DNA from 3 places in the Paenibacillus sp. FSL L8-0494 genome. Region 3 is predicted to be linked to each of the others. Evidence: riboswitches for the same ligand, from Rfam matches in the RefSeq annotation. Region 3 holds a riboswitch; each other region holds the start of a gene.
The links. A riboswitch is a leader RNA that binds a small molecule or an ion and turns the genes downstream of it on or off. The one in region 3 is predicted to bind cyclic di-AMP.

Region 1: another riboswitch for cyclic di-AMP. It lies ahead of NYE35_RS03005 (hypothetical protein); the one in region 3 lies ahead of NYE35_RS00540 (C40 family peptidase).
Region 2: another riboswitch for cyclic di-AMP. It lies ahead of NYE35_RS26145 (TrkH family potassium uptake protein); the one in region 3 lies ahead of NYE35_RS00540 (C40 family peptidase).

The regions. Positions count from the first base shown of each region.
Region 1 covers NZ_JBBOPQ010000001.1:644,699-652,956, forward strand. The annotation lists gene NYE35_RS02990 (hypothetical protein) at 1-19, shown strand, start outside; gene NYE35_RS02995 (hypothetical protein) at 482-934, opposite strand; gene NYE35_RS03000 (hypothetical protein) at 975-1,496, opposite strand; gene NYE35_RS03005 (hypothetical protein) at 1,511-2,065, opposite strand; cyclic di-AMP (ydaO/yuaA leader) riboswitch at 2,134-2,298, opposite strand; cyclic di-AMP (ydaO/yuaA leader) riboswitch at 2,718-2,907, shown strand; gene NYE35_RS03010 (hypothetical protein) at 3,160-3,576, shown strand; gene kdpF (K(+)-transporting ATPase subunit F) at 3,703-3,780, shown strand; gene kdpA (potassium-transporting ATPase subunit KdpA) at 3,793-5,469, shown strand; gene kdpB (potassium-transporting ATPase subunit KdpB) at 5,486-7,519, shown strand; gene kdpC (potassium-transporting ATPase subunit KdpC) at 7,596-8,183, shown strand.
Region 2 covers NZ_JBBOPQ010000001.1:5,788,541-5,796,798, reverse strand. The annotation lists gene uvrC (excinuclease ABC subunit UvrC) at 89-2,041, shown strand; gene NYE35_RS26150 (CPBP family intramembrane glutamic endopeptidase) at 2,141-3,817, opposite strand; cyclic di-AMP (ydaO/yuaA leader) riboswitch at 4,138-4,315, shown strand; gene NYE35_RS26145 (TrkH family potassium uptake protein) at 4,378-5,736, shown strand; gene NYE35_RS26140 (potassium channel family protein) at 5,750-6,421, shown strand; gene NYE35_RS26135 (LysR family transcriptional regulator) at 6,946-7,848, opposite strand; gene NYE35_RS26130 (succinate dehydrogenase cytochrome b558 subunit) at 8,253-8,258, shown strand, end outside.
Region 3 covers NZ_JBBOPQ010000001.1:109,406-117,663, forward strand. The annotation lists gene motB (flagellar motor protein MotB) at 2-817, opposite strand; gene motA (flagellar motor stator protein MotA) at 801-1,601, opposite strand; gene NYE35_RS00520 (hypothetical protein) at 1,808-2,101, shown strand; gene NYE35_RS00525 (4a-hydroxytetrahydrobiopterin dehydratase) at 2,330-2,617, shown strand; gene NYE35_RS00530 (c-type cytochrome) at 2,699-3,055, opposite strand; gene NYE35_RS00535 (GNAT family N-acetyltransferase) at 3,183-3,668, opposite strand; gene NYE35_RS00540 (C40 family peptidase) at 3,857-4,348, opposite strand; cyclic di-AMP (ydaO/yuaA leader) riboswitch at 4,354-4,496, opposite strand; gene NYE35_RS00545 (C40 family peptidase) at 4,859-5,287, opposite strand; cyclic di-AMP (ydaO/yuaA leader) riboswitch at 5,345-5,483, opposite strand; gene NYE35_RS00550 (hypothetical protein) at 5,701-6,531, opposite strand; gene NYE35_RS00555 (M1 family aminopeptidase) at 6,543-8,258, opposite strand, start outside.

The DNA of each region.
Region 1 (8,258 bases), 540 kb from region 3:
TAAGAGTAAGGCACAATAGTAGGTACTGAATTTTCGGGGGGGATCCTAACAGCCATTTATGGTTGCTGGGATATCCCCGTTTTTGCGTTGGCAATCTCTTTGTATACGAGCTGATATAGCTAACGGACCCAGCAACACTTAAATGCAACAATCATCGAGATTTGGCAAGATATCGGACACAATAGTCGCTATTGGCATGAAAAACGGTGAATTAGTAGCTCTTTTAACCAAATAGTTGCACTGGAGTCCGATACTATGCTCAAAAGGCGATAAACGTGCAAATAATGTCATCTGGGTCCGTAAGCCTTGCCTTGGTGGAAGATGATTAGGGCCTGCTTGAAGACGATCCGAGACGCTCATCGCTCGGGATTTCTACTGGAGTCCGAACGCCGGCCAAATTTGAGGAAAAGCTTCAATTAAAGGCTCCTGAGTCCGTTAGATGCTTCATGCGCTTAAAGATCGTCTGAATTCTAGTCAGTGACTAAATTATAGAAAGATTTGCGCTCGTTCGTATATCCGCTTGGGCGGTCATCTGCTCCCGTACAGCTCTAAGCTGTGCTTTCAGTGCAGGAACACTTTTTTGCAGAATAATGCTTATTTGAGAAAGAGGCAGCTTTAAGCCGTACCACAATACCTTCACAAGCTGTTCCTCCCAAGGTAATCCCTTAGCCGATAGAAGAGAGCGCCGGGCAAAAGAATCAGCACACTGGCGAATACAAGTGCGGTAAGCGTGGATAGAGAATAACTGAGGGTCGAAGTTATCCTGACGATATATTTTATGAAGCTCTGTGAAGGTGCGGATAGTAACCTTGTCTGCCTCATTAGATTGTTCTAATAACATGGAACTGAGTACGTAGACTTCATTAGTATACTTTTGAACACACTCTGCAAATTTAGCACTGTAGGTGGACACGGGAGGTAAGGGGTCAGGCATGGTGAACACGATCCTTTCAGAATGAGAGATTTGCTTGAATCTATAATATAGAAAAGTAAGAGATGGATTTATTGATAAGATCGGCGGTGTCTGGTTCCGGGCAACTGTGTTTCTGCTGGGAGGCAGTGGATAAAGCTTTGGAAGGTTTGTAGTAGAGCCGTTCACTTCTGGAATTGCTCCCCCCAGCTGCAACACTGTACAGACGCCCTTGCTGAATATGCCCTGCCAAGGATTTACCCTGGAGCTTGGCCTTTAAATCCTGCAAAGCACCCTGAACTAGCTCAAGCTTAACCTGCTCCCAATCTGAACCTTCGCGGCGGACCTTATCCAGCGCTTCCTCAAGACGGCAATGACAGATAGCCCGTAAAAAAGAACTCCATTTAATGAGATCGAAATTTTTGGTGTTGGCAGAGATTAGACAAGCCCCCCAACTGCAACCTCCCTTACAGGTGAGCTTCAGAATACCATAACGGCAGCCTTCAGCCCCTTCCATTCCATAGTGAATAGGCTCGGGTTCATCCAATACAAATACTTCAATGCGGGATAGTCTGCGCTGGTCCATAGTAGGGTTCCTCCTTAGATTTCCAACAGCTTTAAGTCTACATGATGAGTGACACTAGCCTTTTCTACACAAGCGAGCATTTCCATTTTATTCTCACAGACTGCGGTATGCTCTAGCCATAGTCGGAACTTCTCTTTCCGTATAACAGATAGATGTAAGGGAAAGGTGCTGCGGGATCTCAAGACATACCAACCGGCGCTTACATCTTTCCAAGGCTCCTTGAAGGCTGTAAACCACGGGAGTTTTTGATGCGATGACCAATCCTGCTGCTGTTGTTGTTCTCGAATTTTTTTATATATTTCATATACAATCTTAGAGTCTAAACAGTCTTTACAAGAAGAAGGTGTACTGAATTGGCGAAGGGCTTGGATCTGGTTCTGGCCAAATGCATAACCTACAATGTACCTGTGATTATTTTCTTCGAACCACAAGGCCCCGAAACAAACGTAATTTAGACTTATCGGCTCAAGCAGCCCTTGATGTATCCCTAAATAATAGTGCTTCAAAACATTCACCCCATCCAGCGTGCTATCACCTAATAGGCTCAGGTAACGCAAAAACCGCAGCAAGAGGAGGACCTCTGCTGCGGTTTTGGATTACAGGCAGATATACCTGGGCCAAAGCGTGGCGGATCAAGGGTCTCTCTCTTTACGCTTACGAGGTTAGCTGTCGGATTCGGACGGTGAGAGTCGCCCTACCTATTGAGACTTACGCAGTCTCCTTTGGATTCACCCCAAGTAGGCCAGGTGGCCTGATGGTTCCCCCGTTCCCTGCGAATGCAGGAACTCAGCGTTGATTGTTTTTCATGAATTAGATTCAACCCGAATCATACTCTTTTCAAGATTTTCTGTAAAAAACGGAAAATGTTCTTTTAGAGCGATTTTAACCATATCCTGCCGACTACGACTGAAAAACGAGGTAAATAGGTATTTATGGCGTGTTATCGCGCCTCTTTCTCGCTCAACCTCAGCTTCTTGCGTTTCTACCTATAAAGGGAATTTGCAGTATTTTCGCTCTAAAAAGGTGAATAAAATCACATGGGTTATAGATAGCGATTAAACGCTCGAAACTCGAGTAAACAAGAGATATAGAGAGATTAGATATCAAGTAAGCGCTATCTAATGGGAAAATAGTTTTTAATTTGCATTATTTTGGCATCATTCAGGTTTTACAAGTCTTCGTGCATAAGAGTATGATTACTCCTGTTTCAACGACAATCGAATATTTGATCCGCTTAATTTCCGATAAGGAAAGCGGGGGAACCAACAATCGGCAGCCGATGTGAGAGTCGGAAGCTGATTATGGGGTGAATCCTGTAGAGGGTGCGAGTGAGCTCGCATCTATACAGGTAGGGCGACTCTCACCGCCCGAATCCGACAGCTAACCTCGTAAGCGTATGGAGAGAGGATGAGTGCAATGTGACCGCTAGCGAGCCACAGAGGAGATCCTTTGTGGCTTTTTGCTGTGCTCTTAGAAGCAAAGCATTTATGGAGGCCTCCCCCAAGAGGTCGCTAAATTCATCATTAGCGGTATTTGTAAGGCAGCGTCTAATGACGTGACACAACCGAGCTTTAGGTTGTGCCCGAAAATGACGATAGGTCAACATCCTTTCGGAGATTTTCGTTGCCTCCTTGTTGTAAATGAGCAGGAGGAGAAAAAAGAGATGACGGATCAGAATGAATATGTGCTTGTATGTGCGCCTACAAAGGCGGGAGAACATTTCATTAAACTTCTGAAGTTCAGGGGTATTAAGATGGCGGGATTAACCAACAATCTGGCTGAGAAAGCTTTACTAGAGGAGCTCGGAATCGAGCAGGTTATTCTAGTGGATACCCGCCATCAGAGCACTTGGTTTCGCCCATCGTTCCCGGTAGGCAGGGTATATCTGTTTGAGAGCAGCTTTCCGCTTTGCTGCCGCTATATTCAGATGTGCCGTACCTGGACGACACAGCCAATTTTTGTGATTACAAGTTCTATAAATCCTAGATTGGTCTATAAAAGACTTGGTGCGAGCTATGTAATCTATTCCCATAGTGGTGATGCTGATTTTCTAATCGATAGATCACCTCATCAAGGATAATGGAAGGAGTGCGGAAGATATGATGGATCTGTATATGGTGGCTTCGTTAGCTGTAATTTACGGGTTATTTTATGGCTTTATGCGCTGGTGCGCAGGTGTAGTTGAGGATACGGGGAGGGATAAGCTGTGATTCTAGTAATCGCTGTTACCCTACTGTTGTTTATATATCTGGTTTACGCGTTGATTCATCCTGAGAAATTTTAAGGAGGGGCATTCATGGGCATTTTGCAAATAGTCGTCGTAATTGTAATTCTCATCTTGTTGGTCAAGCCGATGGGGACGTATTTATATCATGTATTTTCTAACGAACCGAATCGTACGGATCGCTGGTTTGCAGGCACAGAGAAAGGTATTTATAAGCTGATCGGCCTGAAAAAACGGGACGGAATGTCCTGGAAGAAGTATGCACTCAGCTTTGTTTTAACTAATATCGTACTGGTTGCTTTCAGTTATATTTTTCTAAGATTACAGCGGGGATTGCCGCTGAACCCGAATGGAATTGCCGATATGGAACAGACGCTTTCATTTAATACGGTGATCAGCTTTATGACCAATACGAACCTGCAGCATTATAGCGGGGAGACGGGACTATCGTATTTTTCACAAATGGCAGTCATCACGATGATGATGTTCACGTCTGCAGCGAGCGGATTTTCTGTTGCGGTTGCTTTTGTCAGAGGGATTACAGGACAGAAATCAGTCGGAAATTTTTTTGAGGACTTCGTAAAAGCACATATTCGTGTATTCATTCCATTAGCTCTGCTAGTTTCATTGGTGCTGGTAGGATTGCATGTGCCACAAACGCTCAAGCCATCGCTTGAGGTCACTACACTCGAAGGGCAGACGCAACAAATCGCTATCGGTCCAGTCGCTTCTTTGGAGTCAATTAAACACTTAGGTACGAATGGTGGCGGCTTCTTCGGAGCCAATTCAGCGCATCCTTTTGAGAACCCTAATCCACTTACGAACGTTCTGGAGATTCTCTCTATGTGGATGTTGCCAGCCTCTTTGCCATATATGTACGGATTGTTCGCTAAGAACAAACGTCAGGGCTGGGTGATTTTCACAGCAATGATGACCTTGTTCGTTCTGCTGCTGGGGCTGAATTATTATGCGGAAACTAAAGGGAATCCCGCTATTAATGCGCTGGGGATCGAGTCTTCGCAAGGCAGCATGGAAGGTAAAGAGGTGCGTTTTGGTATCCCGCAATCTTCGCTGTTCACTTCGGTAACAACGGCAGCTACGACAGGTAGTGTTAACAATATGCATGATACGCTGACACCGCTGGGTGGCATTACCCCTCTGGCCCTAATGATGCTCAATAACGTCTTCGGGGGAAAAGGTGTAGGACTAATCAATATGCTGATGTATGCCATCATGGGCGTCTTCTTATGTGGACTAATGGTTGGCAGAACACCAGAGTTTCTCGGGCGAAAGATAGAAGCCAAGGAGATGAAGCTGATTGCGATTGCTATCCTTGTGCATCCGTTCATTATCCTTGTACCAACAGCAGGTGCGTTCTTAACGGACTTGGGCAACGGTTCCATCACGAATCCCGGATTCCATGGACTTAGCCAAGTGTTATATGAATATGTCTCTTCTGCCGCGAACAATGGTTCAGGATTTGAAGGGCTTGCGGACAATACCACCTTTTGGAATGTTACAACCGGGATCGTAATGATGCTTGGCCGTTATGTCTCTATAATCGCAATGCTGGCAGTTGCAGGTTCACTGATCCAGAAGAAGCCGGTTCCTGAGACGATTGGCACATTCCGCACAGACAATGGTCTGTTCACCGGAATTCTGATTGGTACGGTAGTGATTATCGGTGCGCTGACGTTTCTGCCGGTCATTGTGCTCGGCCCGATTGCAGAATATTTGACCTTACGGTAGGAAGAGGGAGAACAAGATGAGTACTGTAAAAAGAAAAAAGCTGCTGACGGGACCCATACTCCTAAGCGCTGTAAAGGATAGCTTTATTAAGCTTAACCCGGTGACGTTAATCAAAAATCCGGTCATGTTCGTAGTCGAAATCGGCACGATTATTGTATTGCTTATGGTACTGGCCCCCGGATATTTTAATGCAGAGAAATCGGTAGGCTTCAATATCACGGTGTTGTTCATTCTGTTATTCACAGTGCTGTTTGCCAACTTCGCTGAAGCGCTGGCTGAAGGCCGCGGGAAGGCACAGGCGGATTCGCTTAAGAAAACGAAACAGGATATCACAGCTAATAAGCTCGTTGGAGGGTCTGTGAAGACCGTTTCTTCCTCCGAGCTGCGGAAAGGAGATATCGTGATCGTCAGTCAGGGAGAACTTATCCCTGGCGATGGTGAAGTGATTGAAGGGCTGGCCTCCGTAGATGAATCGGCAATTACAGGTGAATCTGCACCTGTTATTAAGGAAGCCGGCGGAGATTTCGGCTCAGTCACAGGCGGCACCCGGGTAGTTAGTGATGAGATTAAAGTCAAAATTACCAGTGATCCCGGTGAGTCATTCTTGGATCGGATGATCTCCCTCGTTGAAGGGGCGAAACGTCAGAAGACACCCAATGAAATTGCACTAAATACACTCTTGATCAGTCTGACGTTGATTTTCCTGATTGTAGTAGTGACCTTGCGGCCAATTGCGACTTATCTGGGTGTTGATCTAGATATTCCTGTTATGATCGCCCTGTTGGTCTGTCTGATCCCGACCACAATCGGGGGACTGCTCTCCGCTATCGGGATAGCAGGGATGGACCGCGTCACACAGTTTAATGTCCTTGCTATGTCAGGGAAGGCCGTTGAAGCTGCCGGCGACATTAATACAATGATTCTAGATAAGACCGGTACGATTACTTTCGGAAACCGGATGGCGAGTGATTTTGTGCCAGTTGGAGATGAAACGGAAGCTGAGCTTACGGCTTGGGCAGCTATTAGTTCGCTAAAGGATGAGACTCCGGAAGGACGTTCTGTTATTGAGCTGGCTAAGAAGCTGGAACGCAGCTATGACAGCAAACTTGCTGAAGGCGGAGAGTTCGTAGAGTTTAAGGCTGAGACCCGGATGAGTGGTATAGATCTGCGGGATGGACGATCTGTTCGTAAAGGGGCAGTCGATTCCGTGAAGAAATGGGTACAGTCGAAGGGCGGAGTCATTCCCGCGAACCTCGACAGTAATTCCGATGCTATCGCCCGGATGGGGGGGACCCCGCTTGCTGTTGCGGTAGACAACCGGATTTATGGACTTATTTACTTAAAGGATACAGTTAAGCCAGGCATGAAAGAGCGGTTTGATGAGCTGCGAAAAATGGGAATCAAGACTATCATGTGTACAGGGGACAATCCGCTGACCGCAGCTACTATTGCCCGTGAAGCAGGGGTAGATGATTTTATTGCAGAGAGTACACCTGAGGATAAAATAGCGGTTATCCGCCGCGAGCAGAACGAAGGCAAGCTGGTGGCAATGACTGGTGATGGTACGAATGACGCACCTGCCCTCGCCCAAGCTGATGTGGGCTTAGCGATGAACAGCGGGACCACAGCCGCTAAGGAAGCAGCAAATATGGTTGATCTGGACTCCGATCCCTCGAAGATCATTGAGGTTGTAGCTATTGGTAAACAGCTACTGATGACGCGGGGCGCGTTGACAACGTTCAGTATTGCGAATGATATCGCTAAATATTTCGCAATTATTCCGGCAATGTTCATGCTCGCTATTCCTGAAATGGAAGCCCTGAATGTCATGGGATTGGGTTCACCTAGCTCGGCAATTATATCTGCATTAATATTTAATGCGATTATTATTCCGCTGCTGATCCCATTGGCTATGAAAGGTGTCTCGTATAAAGCGATGAGTTCTACGAAGCTGCTGGGACGTAATATTTTTATCTATGGTTTAGGTGGGGTAGTCGTTCCTTTTGCGGGCATCAAACTTATTGATTTGCTCGTAAGTGTATGGATATAACAACGGATTGACTAATCATTGAAAGGGTGAGAGCATCGTGAATAACAGAAAATCGATTGCGGACGCTGAAGAACAGTTGTCATCATCGAAGGGTGCTAATTTCTTTATTATATTACGGCTATGTCTAGTGTTTGTTGTTCTTTGCGGAGTGATTTATCCTCTGACTACTACAGCGATTGCTCAAGTTCTGATGCCATCGCAAGCAAACGGCAGTCAGCTGAAGAATGACGCTGGAGTTGTTGTGGGTTCAGAACTCATCGGGCAAAGCTTTACGGACCCGGCGTTATTCCATGGCCGTGTATCCAGCATTGATTATAAAGCGGAAGCTTCAGGCTCCAATAACTACGGCCCATCCAACCCGGATATGCTGCAGCGGACGAAGGATTCCATCACACAGTGGCAGCTGGATAATCCGGATGTGCCTGTAAACAAGCTGCCGGTTGATTTAGTAACCAACTCGGGTTCAGGTCTTGATCCGCATATCACTCCTGCGTCGGCAATTGTGCAGATTCCCCGGATCAGTAATTTGACCGGGATTCCAGCCACGCAGCTGGAAGAGCTAGTGAGTAAGCAGACCGAAGGCCGCGATCTAGGGCTGTTTGGTGAAGAGCGGGTAAATGTTCTGAAGTTGAACATGGAGCTGCAGAAATTAACGAACAAATAAATATAGCTAATATCCCTGCCCGATTGTTCAAACTGGGTCAGGGATATCTTGCTTTCTGGCATAGAAGAGTGAATG
Region 2 (8,258 bases), 5.7 Mb from region 3:
CCACTCAGCGCCTTCGGTTCATTCCGGAGGCGTTTTGTGTGCTGAATGCCAACTAATCATGGGTCCAATTTAGCTGGAGGGGATCATTTTGGACAATATCCGCAATAAACTGGCACTACTACCCGATCTGCCTGGCTGCTATCTGATGAAGAATCAGGAAGGCACTATTATTTATGTGGGCAAAGCGAAGGTACTCAAGAATCGGGTGCGGTCTTATTTTACAGGCAGTCATAATGGTAAAACGCAGCGGCTTGTCGCTAATATTGCTGATTTCGAATACATCGTTACGTCCAGTAACATGGAAGCGCTCATTCTAGAGTGTAATCTGATTAAGAAACATATGCCGCGTTATAATGTGCTTTTGAAAGACGACAAGACGTTTCCTTATATAAAAATAACGAATGAAACTCACCCGCGCCTTGAGGTTACACGCCGGGTGATTAAAGATAAAGCAAAATATTTTGGCCCTTATCCTAATGCTTATGCTGCTCAGCAGACAAAAAAGCTCCTAGATCGTATGTACCCGCTTCGTAAATGCGGTGTGATGCCAAAGGAGGTCTGTCTTTACTATCACATGGGCCAGTGTTTGGCACCGTGTGAGAAGGAGGTTCAGAAATCCGAGTATGAGCAGATTACGCAGGATATCGCTGCTTTTCTAGGCGGAGGTCATGAGGCGGTTAAAAAGGATTTACAGCAAAAAATGCAGGAAGCTGCTGAGGAGTTATATTTTGAGCGGGCGAAGGAACTGCGGGATCAGATTATCCATATCGATGCATTGATGGAGAAGCAGAAGATCAACACTACAGATACTAAGGACCGGGACGTATTTGGTTATGCTGTAGACAAGGGATGGATGTGTGTACAGATTCTGTACATGAGACAAGGGAAGATGATCCAGCGCCATTCCTCCGTGTTCCCGTTCTATGGTGAAGCCTACAGTGACTTTATGTCTTATGTGACGCAGTATTACAGTGATAATCCCGCTTTGCCGCAGGAGATTCTGCTGCCGGATGTGCTCGATGAGGAGTCTCTGGCTAATAAAGAGACTAAACCTGAGATCACGATAGCTGCTCCAGCAGAAGCGGATTTACAACAGGGTGAAGATACTCCTGAATCGGCTGAAGAGGCTGAGGCACGTGCGACGGCGGCGGAGGAAGCTGCTGCAGCTGGGATCGTGGATGCCGCCGGCGGCGCCTCCATTCTGCAGGAGTGGCTGGGCATTAAGGTGCTTGTGCCACAACGCGGCCTTAAGAAGCAGATGGTTGGCATGGCCTGTCAAAATGCAAGAGTGGCTATCGACGAGAAATTCCGGCTGATTGAACGGGATGAAGAGCGTACCTCTGGAGCAGCGATCAGCTTAGGTGAGAGCTTGGGTCTTGAACGCTTGAGCCGCATTGAGGCGTTCGATAACTCGAACATTCAGGGAACTAACCCGGTCTCAGCGATGGTTGTCTTCATTGATGGCAAGCCTGCACGAAAAGAGTATCGTAAATATAAGGTTCGTACGGTAGTGGGTGCGGATGATTATGGAACGATGCGCGAGGTCATTCGGCGGCGATATGAACGGGTATTGAAGGAGAATCTTCCGATACCGGATCTTATCGTGGTCGATGGCGGGAAAGGGCAAATCTCCTCTGCTATTGATATTCTGGAGAATGAGCTGGGATTATTCATTCCGGTCTGCGGCCTTGTTAAGGATGATAAGCATAAGACGGCTCAGCTTTTGGTTGGAGATCCGCCAGAACCTGTCGCGCTAGCCCGGGACAGTCAGGAATTTTACCTTTTGCAACGGATTCAGGATGAAGTCCATAGGTTCGCGATCACCTTCCACCGTGAACAGCGCGGGAAGTCCATGGTTACCTCCAAGCTGGACTCTATACCTGGTATAGGTGAGAAGCGCCGTAAAGCGCTGCTTAAGCATTTCGGATCGCTTAAGAAAATTAAAGAAGCCTCCGTGGATGATTTCCGTACACTTTCTATTGGAGAAAAGCTGGCAAGACAAATTCTTGATGCGCTCAAGGACGAAGAGCCAACCTCATAGCAATGGTGACAAAAGAAAAAGGGTATCACAGCAGCGACTAAAGCTGCTATGATGCCCTTTTTTAAAATTTGGTTATAGGATGTACACTATTTTATTTTCTTAAATCAAAGAAGAAGGCTCCACCGGCTTAGTCTTCTGTGGTGGATTAAATCGATAGACGATGTAAGCGACTATGAATGGCATAATAATCGCGAAGATACCCGCGCCTACATTTACGCTCTCCTTCATAAAGATCAGCGTAGCGCCCATCAGGATGCTGTCAAACACGACGTGGCTGAACATGACAGCAATAAATCCGTAACGAAGGAAAATATAACTGAACAGCAGCCCGATTACGGTCAGCTCAATCGGACGGGAGCTGATGGGATAGATCGGATATAACGTATGGCCAAACGCCCAAACCAGCGTGGTGATCAAGCAAGCGACGAAAGTGTTTCGGAACACCTTTTTCAGCATAGGGATTCCGAAAAAGCGATAAATGGCTTCCTCAGATAAACCAGCGAGCCATGCGACGATAGGCAGAAGCCAAGCATATCTCATGTTATAAGGAGACTGGGTGGCGTCTGTAGTAGACCAATTGTGCAAGGTAAACGATAATATGATGAACATAACCGTCTGCACCCCTAGCAGAACGAAAGCCCACATGTATCCAGCCCGGATACTATCCAACACATATTGTCCATAGCCGGGCTCTTTGGCGCGGGGCCAAGGGTTCATGCCTCCCTCTTTTCGCCATAGGCCATTGCCGCCCACTAAAGAGAAGTAGAGCAAGGAGGACATCAGCAGGCTGTACAAAGCATAAATGATAAACATAATGACAGAGGTAATCTGTGCTTCTAGCCCTTCGCCTGTTGATTCAGGCAGCATATTATAGGTGCTGATCATCATGATTACAAAATAGGCTGAGCTTAGGAATACCCCACGTTTAAAGGAAGTATGCTCTCTTCTAAGAATACTGTAGACGAGTGCCAGAATTCCTAAAATCAGTGTGGGTATACCGTAACCGAATAATGTCAGCTTTTCCGCTAAAGAGGTCTGTCCTTGTACGTAGGAGGTATGCCAAGCCGGTGCAGTGAATCCGGCATTAAAGCTGGAGACCTGCTCTCCACTGAAATCAAAATAATAGTGCAATAAGGATTCGCCGACCTGAACAGTGCTATCCGTATACACCAGCCCATGGCTTCCTGTATTCGATTCAATTTGTAGCTTGGCAGGATTTACTTCCCATTCCTGAAGCCAAGGACGAGCAAGATTCTCCTTCTGCGCTAGAGTGAGGTCAGCTCCCTTGTCCTCTTTTGCACCAAAGGAAACAATGCCAGACCCCTCTTCGGAGGCAACTTTTGCAGCCTTTGAGAAAGCGACAATCTCGCCGGTATACATATTGAGGTCAACGATGATTTGCGGCTCTTGATCCGCTGACGGAGTAAGCGTTGCACGAAAGACATCAAAAGGATATTTTTGATCCAATTTTTTCTTGGTATAGTCCTCCACAAGCTTCTCGCGAGACATATAACCATAAAAGGAAGAGTCCGTCTCGTAAAGTACATTCCATTGATCGTTTGGTGCTTCGGTGTAATTGAGCTTTTGTTCTGCGAATAATACGGCTTGGTCACGGGCTTCTGCCTTGCTAATGACGGTGGTATCTTCCCCTGTAGAGCTGCTTAGCAGCGAAGGGGAAATCTGAAACATAATAAATAGAATAAGACCGATAATGCCCGAGATGATGAGCCTCTTGGAGAGGGCACGTTGCTGTAGGGGCTGGCCGACGGGATTCATGTAACGCCTCCTTGTTATGTACTGACAATGTTATGTTCCATTATAGTATTAGTGCCTGGCTGGTTACAAAAAACATTATATGTTCTTTTTATGGGTAATAGAGATAGTATAGAATAGTCATGTGAATTTATACCATGAATTTTATCGTGTTCGTTTGTGCACGAATGGTGAGAATCGGTGTAATTGCAGGGAAAACACGGAAAAGTGATGAGAAAAGGCACTCCTTTTGATGCAGTCTCTTTAAACCGCATTTTTTCATGTGAATGAGCAATAATTGTGTCTTTGTGAATTCACTAAATAACGTATATAATTTGTATGCAATTGTATAGTAGCCGAATTTCTGGTGAAAACGGGGGAACCATAAGAAGTGATGAAAAGTGGAGTGTACAAGATAAATGGCACTTTCATCAGGGGTGAATTTCGTTCTAGGAACGAATAGGGCAGCCTGCACAGTCCGAATCCGTCAGCTAACCTCGTAGGCTAATTTACTGCAGGAACCAAGTTAGCATTGGTTTTCCAGTGCTTTTTTTGTTGGAATTTTTGATAAGAAGGTGAGCATAGTGGCTTCACAGTTTCGCAGGATTTCTGAATTTAAGTTTCTGAAGCTCTCGCCGCCGCAGATACTGGTGCTTGGTTTTGCATCGATTATTCTGATAGGGGCCTTGCTGCTTATGTTGCCCATTTCAAGCACAAGCGGGAATTCCGTGGAATTTATTGATGCATTATTTACTTCAACTTCGGCAACCTGTGTAACAGGGCTTGTTGTGCTGGATACCGGAACTTCGTTCACGATTTTTGGGAAAACCGTAATTATGATCCTGATCCAGATCGGCGGCTTAGGTTTTATGACCATGGCCACTCTATTTTCACTGGTGTTAAAGCGTAAAATTTCTTTGCGGGACAGGCTAATCCTACAGGAAGCCATGAATCAAGGCTCTATGGAAGGAATTGTGCGACTGATCCGGAGAGTCCTTATATATTCTCTTGTCATAGAAGGCTGTGCCGCTTTGCTGCTGTCTATTCGCTGGGCTTTTGATATGCCACTTGGAAAAGCGATTTATTTTGGCGTATTTCATGCGGTGTCTATGTTTAATAATGCGGGGTTCGATATTTTTGGGGATTTTCGCAGTTTAACTGATTATGTATATGATCCGCTTGTGAATATTATTGTGATGTTTCTGATTGTCTCCGGCGGGATTGGTTTTATTGTAATGTCAGATCTGGTGGAGTTTCGGGTAATCCGCAGGCTGTCTCTACATAGTAAAGTTGTCCTGTCCACCAGCACAGGGCTGATTCTGATCGGAGCTTTGGTTATTTTTATATTCGAGTTTACTAACACTCGTACCCTGGGTTCACTGAATTTTGGCGGTAAAATATTATCGGCCTTCTTTCAATCCGTGTCTCCCCGTACGGCTGGCGCGAACACAGTAGATATTGCTGGACTTCGGCAGGCTACACAATTTTTTATAGTGATTCTTATGTTTATTGGTGCTTCTCCGGGCTCAACGGGCGGCGGGATCAAGACAACAACCTTTACGATGATGATTGGTGCTGTAATTGCTATGCTGCGTGGACGGGAAGATGTTGTGTTGTTCCGTTATCGGCTGGCTCAAGAGCGCATCTACAAGGCATTAACGATCACGCTGCTGGCTTTGTTGTTAATCGCCTCTGTGTCGATGATACTCTCCACAACTGAAGACAGTAATTTCTTGGCAATCTTGTTTGAGACGACCTCCGCCTTTGCTACGGTAGGACTGACTATGGGGCTAACTCCGGAACTGTCAGCGATCGGTAAGATTCTACTCTGTCTGACGATGTTTGCAGGTCGGCTGGGTCCACTAACCTTAGCGTATGCACTCGGTCCAAAACAGGGTAAACCACTGTATAAGTATCCGGAAGGTAAAATAATTATTGGATAGGAGTTAATTAGAAATGAAAGCACAGCAATTTGTAGTAATCGGCTTAGGTCGCTTTGGTTCAAGCCTGGCGCTTGAGCTGATGGAAATGGGCTACGAGGTGCTCGGCATTGACCACCATGAAGAACGCGTGGAGGAAATGAGCGATCAGCTGACGCATACGGTAGTAGCAGATGCTACAGATGAGGGAATTATGCGCTCGCTTGGTGTACGGAACTTTGATTGTGGGATTGTTGCGATTGGTGACAATATGGAGAGAAGCATTCTGGCGGCCATTTTGTTAAAGGAGATTGGAGTCAAGCAAGTGGTGGCTAAGGCAATCTCCATCCTTCATGGCCGCGCACTGTCGCGGCTGGGGGTTGATCGGGTTATTTTTCCGGAGCGGGATATGGGGATTCGTGTGGCACACCAGCTGGTGACGCCCAATTTGCTGGATTATATTGAACTGTCCAAGGATTATAAAATTGTCGAGCTGACCGTGCCATCCTGCATGAACGGCAGAAGCTTGTCCGATTTAAATACAAGAGCTAAATATGGCTGCAGCATTGTTGCCCTAAATAGGGAAAGCGGAATAATCGTCGCTCCAACTGCCCATGATTATTTAAGTGAAGGCGATGTTATGGTACTCATTGGTCCTAATGAAAGTATTGACCGTTTTGAGAGTGAAGTTGTGAACCAAGAATCATAGTAAAAGAAGCTGACTCAAAAGTAGTGAATTCTACTTGGGGGCAGCTTCTTTTTTATGGAGTAAAGAGTAGGAAAATTAATGGATTTCACTATGCCATATGACTATAGATCACGCGTAGTGATCTGTGCTATTGGGGTGTGTGGTGGGCGAGTTACTAGGTGTGATATTCGTACGGCTGTAGTAGATGATTTGTGGTATCTGTGACAGTGGACTATGGGCGAGATGCGTTCTTTGTTTGTACGATGTACAGAGTGGGTGTGAACTAATTAGAGAAAACTTCCCTGAAAACAGCCGCTATTCGCTCTAAATGAACGACATTAGGGAATTCCTCCCTAATAAACAGTGGGATTCCTTTATTAGTTACTCAATCAGCCGATAATTAGGGAAGTTTTCCCTAATTATAAGTCTGCTGAACAGAAATCTCTAAATTTCAGGGAGAAATTCCCTAATTACGCAATAAGTGCTTCACTTATTGCCTCATCTGGAGATCACTAGGTGCGCACCTTGATTCATTTGGTCCGGCTTTACTGCTCACGTTCTGTCAGAAACATCTCTTCGGTTACTTGCACCAGACTGCGAGCCGCCGTGCTCATGCTTCCATCGTCACGGTAAATCAGGCAGGTGGTCCGTTGAGTCTGCTCCAGCTCCTTGATATGTAAGGACACCAGTCCGCCGCCGTTCAGCAGCTCTGGACGCAGATAAGACTTTGGCAGCAACGCAGCCGCTTTGACAGTCGGAAGCAGCCGCACGATGGCTTCGAAGGAGTCAATCTCCATGCGCACATCGGGATCAATCCCGCAGCGCTGGAATAGATCGTCCGTCAGGCGCCGGTACCAGGTACCCTTTGAGAAGAGAATCATAGGCAGCCGGGATAGATTATCCATGGTTAGCTTGGAAGAAAAATTTAAAGGATGCTGCTCTGAGACGACCAGTCGCAATTGATCCTCAAACAGAGAAATGCAGCGTAACCCAGGTTCTTGAATAGAGGAAGCGATCAGACCTACATCTGATTTCCCCTCACTAACTGAGGATACGATCTCATGCGTTCGGCCTGTAATCAGCTTCAGCTCTGCGGTCGGATATTTGTCCATATAAGCGTTAACCAGCGGCGGAAGCGTGGTCTGCAGTGAGGTAAGACTAGCCCCCAAGGTGACAAGCCTTGGCTCCCCCTCTTTGAATTTAGAAAGGGCTTCCAGAAACTTGGAACGCTGCTGCCGTTGTTCAAGCGCATAGGAATAAGTGAGACGCCCAACCTCGGTTAACTCCAGTCGTTTGCCATAACGATTAAACAGTGCGACCCCCAGACGTTCCTCGAGTTTAGAAATTTTGCGAGACAAGGCGGGCTGGGATAGATTGAGCTGGCGTGAGGCCCGGTTTAAGCTGGAATGTTCCACAACTGCTGCAAAAACATCTAAATCGTCAAACATATATTGAGGTTCCTCTCCTAATGCGATGTACGATCAGTAGTGATGAAATTCATAGCCGTAAGAGTAACTGTTCTTATTACATAAGGAAAATCAGGTTATGTCGGAAAATGTTGTTTCGCTAAATGAGAATTATTATCATATAAAATCTATTCTTATGCGTTTATTGTATAACGTTTAATAATTAGATTGCAATTCCCTTATAAGCGAAAAAAGAGTAACATGAAAAGTGACACAAGATATTCACATTTTGTGAAAAATAAAACTAAGTCCGGTAAACTCTAGGATAACGGTAAATTAAGGAATTATGTCATTGGATTGTCAACGTTATCCTGTGTCAAATGTAGTTCCGGCGGTGAATACCCATTAATGAAAACGCTGTTTTAATCGGAAAGGGGTTACTTTGTATGAAA
Region 3 (8,258 bases):
CTTATTCAGCAGAGGGAATAATCCCTGTAAACTCTTTGGTTTCTTGATATTTTCGAATAATGGAAACCTCTACCCGGCGATTCTTGCTTCGACCGGTAGCTGTGTCATTATCGGAAATAGGATGATACTCGCCGTATCCAATCGCACTAAATTTGCGTGGATTTAAATTCGTGTTCTGCAGCAAAATCTTCATGAACTGAAGTGCCCGATCCGCACTCAGATCCCAGTTGGATGAATAGTTGCTATTAGAAATCGGAATATCGTCGGTGTGCCCTTGCACTACTACATCATAATCCGGGAATTGCTGCAGCATCGTTGAGATGGATTTAGCTAATTGCCGCGAATCATCCTTAACAATGGCTTGGCCAGAAGCGAACAATGCGTTATCACTGATCGTAATCATTAGCTGAGATTGATTAAGCTTCGTACTGAGCAGATCAGTTAGGCCGTTGCTCTTAATATATTGATCGAATTGTTTCTTAAGCTTCTCTAAATCCTCTTGTTCCTTTTGTCGTAGCTTTGCCATTTCTGCTTCTTCAGCTTTCTTGGAAGTAGAGCTACCCATCTTATCATTTTTCCCTAGATCTTCTTGAGTCTTACTAGGCATTGCTGCCCGCTCTTCAAGAATACCTGTACCGCCATTAAGTGCGGAACTGAAGGCCTGACTCATCTCTTCAAATTTCTTGGCATCCGTTGCACTCATAGAATACATAACGATGAACAGAGCCACCAGAAGAGTCATGAGGTCGGAGTAAGGTAACAGCCACGATTCATCGGCATGTTCTTCATGCTCTTCGTGTCTAGTCTTTTTGCTCACCTGATCCACCGTCCTTCTCATTTAACTTAACGCGTTGCGAAGGTGTTAGGAATACAGCAAGCTTCTGATTGATGGCAATAGTAGATACACCGGACTGTATGGACAAAAGACCTTCGACCATCATCATTCGAACTTCGATTTCTTGTTTGGAGAGACGTTTCAGCTTATTAGCAATAGGATGCCATAATACGTAACCTGTAAAGATACCAAGCAATGTGGCGATGAAGGCAGCCCCGATTGCCGCAGCCAGTTTGTTCATATCACTCATATCAGCCAGAGCGGCGATGAGACCGATAACCGCCCCGAGCACCCCGAGGGTAGGAGCATACATACCTGCCTGTGAGAAAATGAGGGCTCCTGCTTTATGTCTATCCTCTGTGGCGTGGATATCCTCCATGAGGACATCGCGGACAAAATCCTGATCATTTCCATCAATAATCATCCGCATGCCGTTTCTGAGGAAGTTATCTTCTATTTCATCGACCTTTGATTCTAGAGCCAACAGACCTTCACGCCGTGTGATAGAAGCCCATTCCATGAACATAGTGATTAATTCGGGTTTACTGATTAATTTCTTTTTGATAAAAATCATTTTGAACAGACTTGGAATCTTTTTGACCTCGTTGAAAGGAAAGGCCATGAAAATAGAAGCTGCCGTACCCACCAAGATAATAACGTAAGCAGCGGGTGTGGCCAAAGCATGAAGTGGAGCGTGCTTGAGGATCATGCCCCAGATTACAGCAACCAAACCAAAAATTAAACCAATTATTGTTGAAATTTCCATTTTGCACCTCGTCCGTGAGATTTAAGATGTGTTCCGACAATGCCGCGTATATCATCCTTGAAACAGCGGCAGGGCACTCTGTGCGAAACCGAATTAACGTATATTCTTATTTATCGACATCATTCGGTTTTTTGTGAAGTCATTTTTTCGGCTATAATGGATAAGGTAAGTAATTATTCATCTGTGAAGAAAACGGAGTGATATACGTGGGTGTAAAGCATGGTAGAGATTACGGTGAAATTCTAACCGATTTGACCGAAGCCGTCGGACGAATTTCCGATGGATATTTATTTTTTGAGATGGATCCGGACGAGTGGCAGGAACTACCCCAAGAATCAAAGCTGGAGGTATGGGAAGCATTGGCTGAGGATCTTTTCTTCGCGCTGGGTAATGAACCTATGATTGAAGTGGGGAGCGGCGTAATTATTTACGATAAGGACACGCACCGCATTAATATTCTAGTTGGCGAAGAGGATTTGGCTTCAGTAGTTTTGATTTAGGCAGAGGAGACGTCTGGACGTAATTTGCCCGTAGTTAGTAGCCCGTGTTAAAATTGATAAAGCCGAGTTATAATCGCTGGGATTTGTGAATACATTTAATCGAAAATATCGCCTTTATCCTGGCACATCCCTTGGACCTCAGAAGCTAAGGGATGTTTTGTTTAACGCCTAAGACAAGTAAAGGGAACTACGCACTTTACTGCAATTTTTTGTAAGGGAGGAAACGAATTGTTATTTACGGAAGAGGAACTGCGTGAGGAGATCACCAAGCTGGAGGGCTGGAAACTGGAAGATAATGTTATGGTGCGAAAATATATGTTCAGCCAATATATGAAGGGCATTGCGTTCGTTGATGAAGTAGCCACGATTTCAGAAGCCTTCGATCACCATCCACATATTACGATTGATTATAAAACAGTTACCCTGCGCCTGAAATCTAATGAAGAAGATGGGATTACAGCTCTAGATCTTCGAGAGGCGCATGAATTTAATGAAGCCTTTGAAAAAAATCATTAGTTTAGCCAAAATCATAAAATAAACGCCCGTGCACAGATAGTCACCTATCTCATACACGGGCGTTTTTGGTTGCTTGGCTGGTTACTTTTTCTCTGAGAGCCAGAGTGCGACGTTGGCGATCTCTTCAGGAGCTAGCTTCTCCTTAAAGGAAGGCATTTGGCCACGTCCTTTGGTGACGATGCTGTAGATTTCCTCAGCGTCATGCTGACCGCCTTCATTCTGAAGACTTGGTCCAACTCCACCTTGAAGCTGATCGCCGTGACAGGTGATACAGCTGGCTTTCACGGTTGCTTCTGCCTTTGCGGCGTCCAGTTGAACTACCGGCATCGTGGGCTTATTTTCTTCTGCTACCTCTTCTTTACCCGGAAGTGTAAACATGAGTACTACCGCAAAGGCACAGGCGGCAAAAAACAAACCGCTCATGATCCATTTCTGCATCCCAATTCGTCCCTTCTATGTAAGCTGCTCCCTACATTATAGCTTATGGTGAAGCGTTATCATAGGGTTTGTGACAAAAAAATGAACGAGAATACAATCATTCTTATGAAATATCTGGTATTTAATATCATTTGTCATAGACCATGCAATAAAAAGGTTTGTCTCCTGTAGGTGTGCGGCGTTCATACGTATCTGTAATCGTAAATCCACATTTTTGATAAGTTCGAATGGCGCGTTGGTTCCAGGTCAGGACTTCCAGATCTATCTCACGATCAGGATAACGACTCAAGGCTGTCTGGACGATGGCATCTACGAATAGTTTGCCTAAACCATGGCCGCATAGATCGGGGCGCATCCCAACTCCTAAACGGACGACTCCTTCCATCGGGAACAACTGTGCGAATCCGCACAAAACCTTATTTTCATTTAATATGGAGATATATTGTTCCTCCCGGAGCTGCGGATCACCAAACTCGATGCCAAGAGCCTGCATCTGCTCCCACGGCATCCAGCCATAAATATTATATGGGGGCGTATAGCTCCACTTACAAATAGCTTCTCCGTGAATTGCCTCCATAGGAACAACATGAAAAGTTACCGAGGGGTTTATCATAAGGTCAACGATCTCCTTTCACGAGGACATTGCTATATTACTAATTATATACAAAATGGGGGAGGTTCGACTCAGAAACTTTATATGAGGGGAATGTTTTACAAATTATGAGAGGGGTAAATAAGTAATAAGACAAAAAAACAAGCTCTCCTCCAAGAGTACCTTGGAAAAGAGCCTATGTACGTTATTTATTGCACATCATCATTGTCTTCCGATTCAGCAGCAACCGATTGGTAAGCGTCTGTGCTCATAATGCGCTTGGCACCAACGTAGCGTTTCACGTAGTAGCTATCACTCAGAGAGCTAATCGTAACACCGCGTGAGGTAGAAGCGTGTGCGAACTTACCTTCACCGACATAAATGCCGACATGGGAGACACCTTTGCCACTTGTATTGAAGAATACAAGATCTCCGGCTCTTATATCATCACGGGAGATTGCTGTGCCCATTTGATATTGGGAACCTGATTGGTGTGGAAGGTTAATGCCAATCTTATCAAACACATACATTGTAAATCCGGAGCAATCAAATCCGTTAGTGGATATACCGCCGGATACGTATTTAGTACCGATGGCCTTGTCAATCACTTTATCCATTTTGGAATCTGCGAAAGCGCTTCCTGCTCCGATGGTGAGGATGATGGAAAAGCTTAGTACTGCTGCTGCTAACTTCTTCTTCAAAAGTGTATACCCCTTCCAAATGCCTACGAGGTTAGCTTAAGGGTTCGGTTGAAGGTCCCCTATGACCCCTCTATATAATGGAGGTCAATTCACCCAAAGTTGGTTCCCCCGTTTTCCTAATAGTTAGGAAACTCGGCTCATACTGTTGATTAGGATTAGCTTGTAATCAATACATGACAAAACCTTTGTAAATAACAACTTAATGATTACAAAAATGTTACTAAAATCTCACTGCGCTAATTGTAACAAACAGAAAGCCGCTTGGCAATCGTTTTTAACATATTAATGCAGAAAAATTGGAATTTTTACGGTAGAAAGGCATATGTAAGCGTTAATAATGACCTAATTTTTAATATAATTGCAATTTTTATCAAATAAACGTGTTTCAATTGGGCTCTAATAGTGTAAAAATATATTATGGAATAAAGAAAAACCCGAATTTGATTACGGGCATAATCAGATTCAGGTTCATATAGTTGTAATTGTGAGGTTATAGTTGTGAGGAAGGTTTCAATCGAAGGCTACAGCTTGATAAGCTGAAGTACTCATTACTCTTTTAGCGCCAACATAACGATTGGCCCAGTAGGCCTGACTGAGTGAAGTGATGGTCACTCCACGCGAAGAGGACGATTGTGCGAATTTTCCGTTTCCAACATAAATGCCGACATGGGATACTCCATTGCCAAGTGTGTTAAAGAACACTAGATCACCAGAACGCAGATTGCTTTTGGATACAGCAGTTCCAACGCTATATTGAGCTTTTGATGTACGAGGTAAAGTAAGACCCACATTCTTGAATACATACTTTGTAAATCCAGAGCAATCAAATCCGGCAGTGCTTGTACCTCCGGTTTTATAGGCAACTCCAATAGTCTTTGAGATTACAGAGTCCATTTTAGAGTCGGCAAAGGCGCTTCCTCCACCAATAGATAATGCCATTACAAGTCCTAGCGCCGCAGCGACGCATTTTTTTCTTAAATTATGTCTTTTCAAAAGATGTACTCCTTCCAAGGCCTGCGAGGTTAGCTTAAGGGTTCGGTAGAAGATTCCCTATGATCCCTGTAAAGCGAGATCAATTCACCCAAAATATGGTTCCCCCACTTCCCGGTGCAAAGGAATTAGGCGTGTTAAGCACCAGAGAATGACGTTTCGACAGTTACACTTACGATAAATACATTTAGTTATGTAGGAATCGTTTCAATTGATTACAAAATTGTTACTAATAGCACAGGACTTATTGTAACAGAGCTTTTACGATTTTGCAAATACTCTTAAGTTATCCGTAATGAGAAAAAGTCCCAGCTCCTGAATACAGGAATTGGGACCTTTTTATTATGTCAAATAAGGTTGATTTATTGTGGAAATGCTTTGCTACGCCATAGATGATATTGTGCAGAGATTCCCCACATTTTTAAGAGCGTAGAAGGTAGTGGTGAGATTTGCCGTATTATAAGTGCCGGTAGGCCGGGACAGAACAGACCCGTCAGTCCGCACACTAGCAGTAAGAGCAGGCCTCCCGCCCCAAGTACAATGGAAACACCTATAGCAGGAATCAGTGACCGCAAGCAGATGATCAGTGAGGAGAACATTCCTGTACCGCCGGTGTAACCAAACTGCATATATAGAAGAAACAGGCGCACGATAAAAATATATATAAGCCATGCCAATACGTATGGTACTAAATGAAGTAACAAAGCGTAGTTAAACAAAGAGGATAAGAACAGCCCGTACATTTTTGGAGCAAGCCAGTAAAGCGGCAGCAGGGTCAGCACCCATTCGATTAGGCTAAAGACTAAGACAGGTAGTCCATAGATCTTCATGCCAGGGAAAAAGAACAGTCCACGCTCGCCCTTTCGCTCCTGGTGGAGCTCATGCAGCAATCCTGCCCTTATGAAAGGGGAAAGCAGAAGTCGCAAGACAACAAGCGCCAGAAGCATCCATAACCAAGTGCGTATCGCAGGGTCCGTATTCAAGCTGAACTGTCCCTCGATATAATACAACAGTCTGCCCATACCGCTGCCTCCGGCGTCTTTATCCGGATAGCGCAGTAGAATTGGAATAATAGCAGATCGGATGAAACCATACATAAAGTAGCCCCAGAGCAGTCGGTAGATGAAGAGCAGAATTAAAATATAAAATTGCTCCTTCATGCTTTGCCAGCCGCGGGTTATCGATGTTCTCACAATCATTCACCTCACCAGACAAGAGTTCCGAGCACGGTTTCAAGTAGTTTAGTTACACTTAATGTCCAGCGAGAGAGCGTCTTGGGCTCTATTTCCGCCAGCCTAAAGTTGTTTAGATGTTTGCTCTCCAATAAGATGGAATGTTCAGGGTCAATCTCAGCAGAGAGAAGAGGCTTATCGCTTAACAATTGAAACGTAGTCTCTGCTCCTTCACCGTTCCAGACCCGCTGCACCGAAGAGCTGTCGGCGAATGTGAATTTCACGGGAACATCAACGTAATGGCTCCCTTTGTTTGAAATCTTCACTAATGATTCGTAGCTTGGGGCATCGCCGCTGTTATTTTTTTTAAAAGTAATCGTATCTACTGAGAAGTCAGGCGCTCCATCACCATAAATGTAATCATCGAAATAGGCCTGCCATGATTTTTTGGTTACCTTCTCAACGACTTTCTGAAAATCTGACGTAGCAGGATGCTCGAAACGGAACTTACGAGCGTAGGAGGACATGATGTTGTTCATTGCTTTGGTACCTACCTGGCGTTCGATATCTTTAAGTACAAGCTTGCCGCGGATATAAACATTTCGGCTATAGGAATCCGCCCCTGCATATTTCCACGTTTCCAGATTTAACGGCTCAGGTATAGTTACCAGGCTGGCCTGTAAAGGCAAATTAGACTTGATACCGTATTCTTGCTCCATAAGTCTGTCTTCGGCATAGGAAGTGAAGCTTTCATCCAGCCAGGCCTCCTCGAATTCATTACTGGCTATCATACCGTAGAAGTATTGATGGCCGATTTCATGAATGACGGTTCTTTCAAGTGAGGTATCTGGAGAAGAATCCGCGGCCCCAAAGGCTGTAATAAGGGTAGGGTATTCCATTCCTCCAGCACCGTTGCCCTCCTTAGGTGGGACGACAATAGACAGCGTAGAGTAGGGATAAGGACCATACCATTTGCTGAAGTAGGTCAGGGCAGCCTTGGCAGCCTGAAGGTAACGCTCTTTTAAATCTTTGTGTAGTGGGTCGAGATACACCTTAATTCGTACTCCAGGCACCTCCGGCGTAGAGAAGGCTTCCTCAGCTACTGTAAAATCAGGGGAAGCGGCCCAAGCGAAATCGTGGACATCATCGGCGTAGAACTGATATATTTTCTGATCTTGTTTGAGCTTGGCATTTTTTACAGGAAATCCGGTCGCAGCCACCGTATAGTTGGAAGGGACGGCAATCGTTACATTAAAGATGCCAAAATCACTGTAAAACTCAGAGGTTCCGTGATACTGATGCAGGTCCCAGCCTTCTTCTTTAACTCCGCGTGTGCCCCTCGGCTCGTATACACTAAGCTTAGGGAACCATTGCCCAGCCATAACGAAGTTACCTGAAGCACCCATGCGTGCAAAGATTTTGGGAAGCTGGACTTCATACTGAAGCTTAAGTGTTACACTTTCCCCACCATTAACAGGCTGAGGAAGATGTACCTTTAGGAGCGTCTTATCGTTGATATTGCCGTCATCAGGTTGGACATATTGCACTCTTTGCATTAGCGAAGTTCCTTCTGTCGTGCGCAGATCGGTCAGCGTCATATTTCCGAAGCCATTCTCAGGCATACTGTCGCCTCTGAGCGTCCCCCCGGATTCCTTCATAAAGGTGGTATCTGATGAGGCAAATGCATTTGGATACATGTGAAAATATAAATCACTTACTGGCTTTACTCCGGGGTGTGTCCAGGTTAC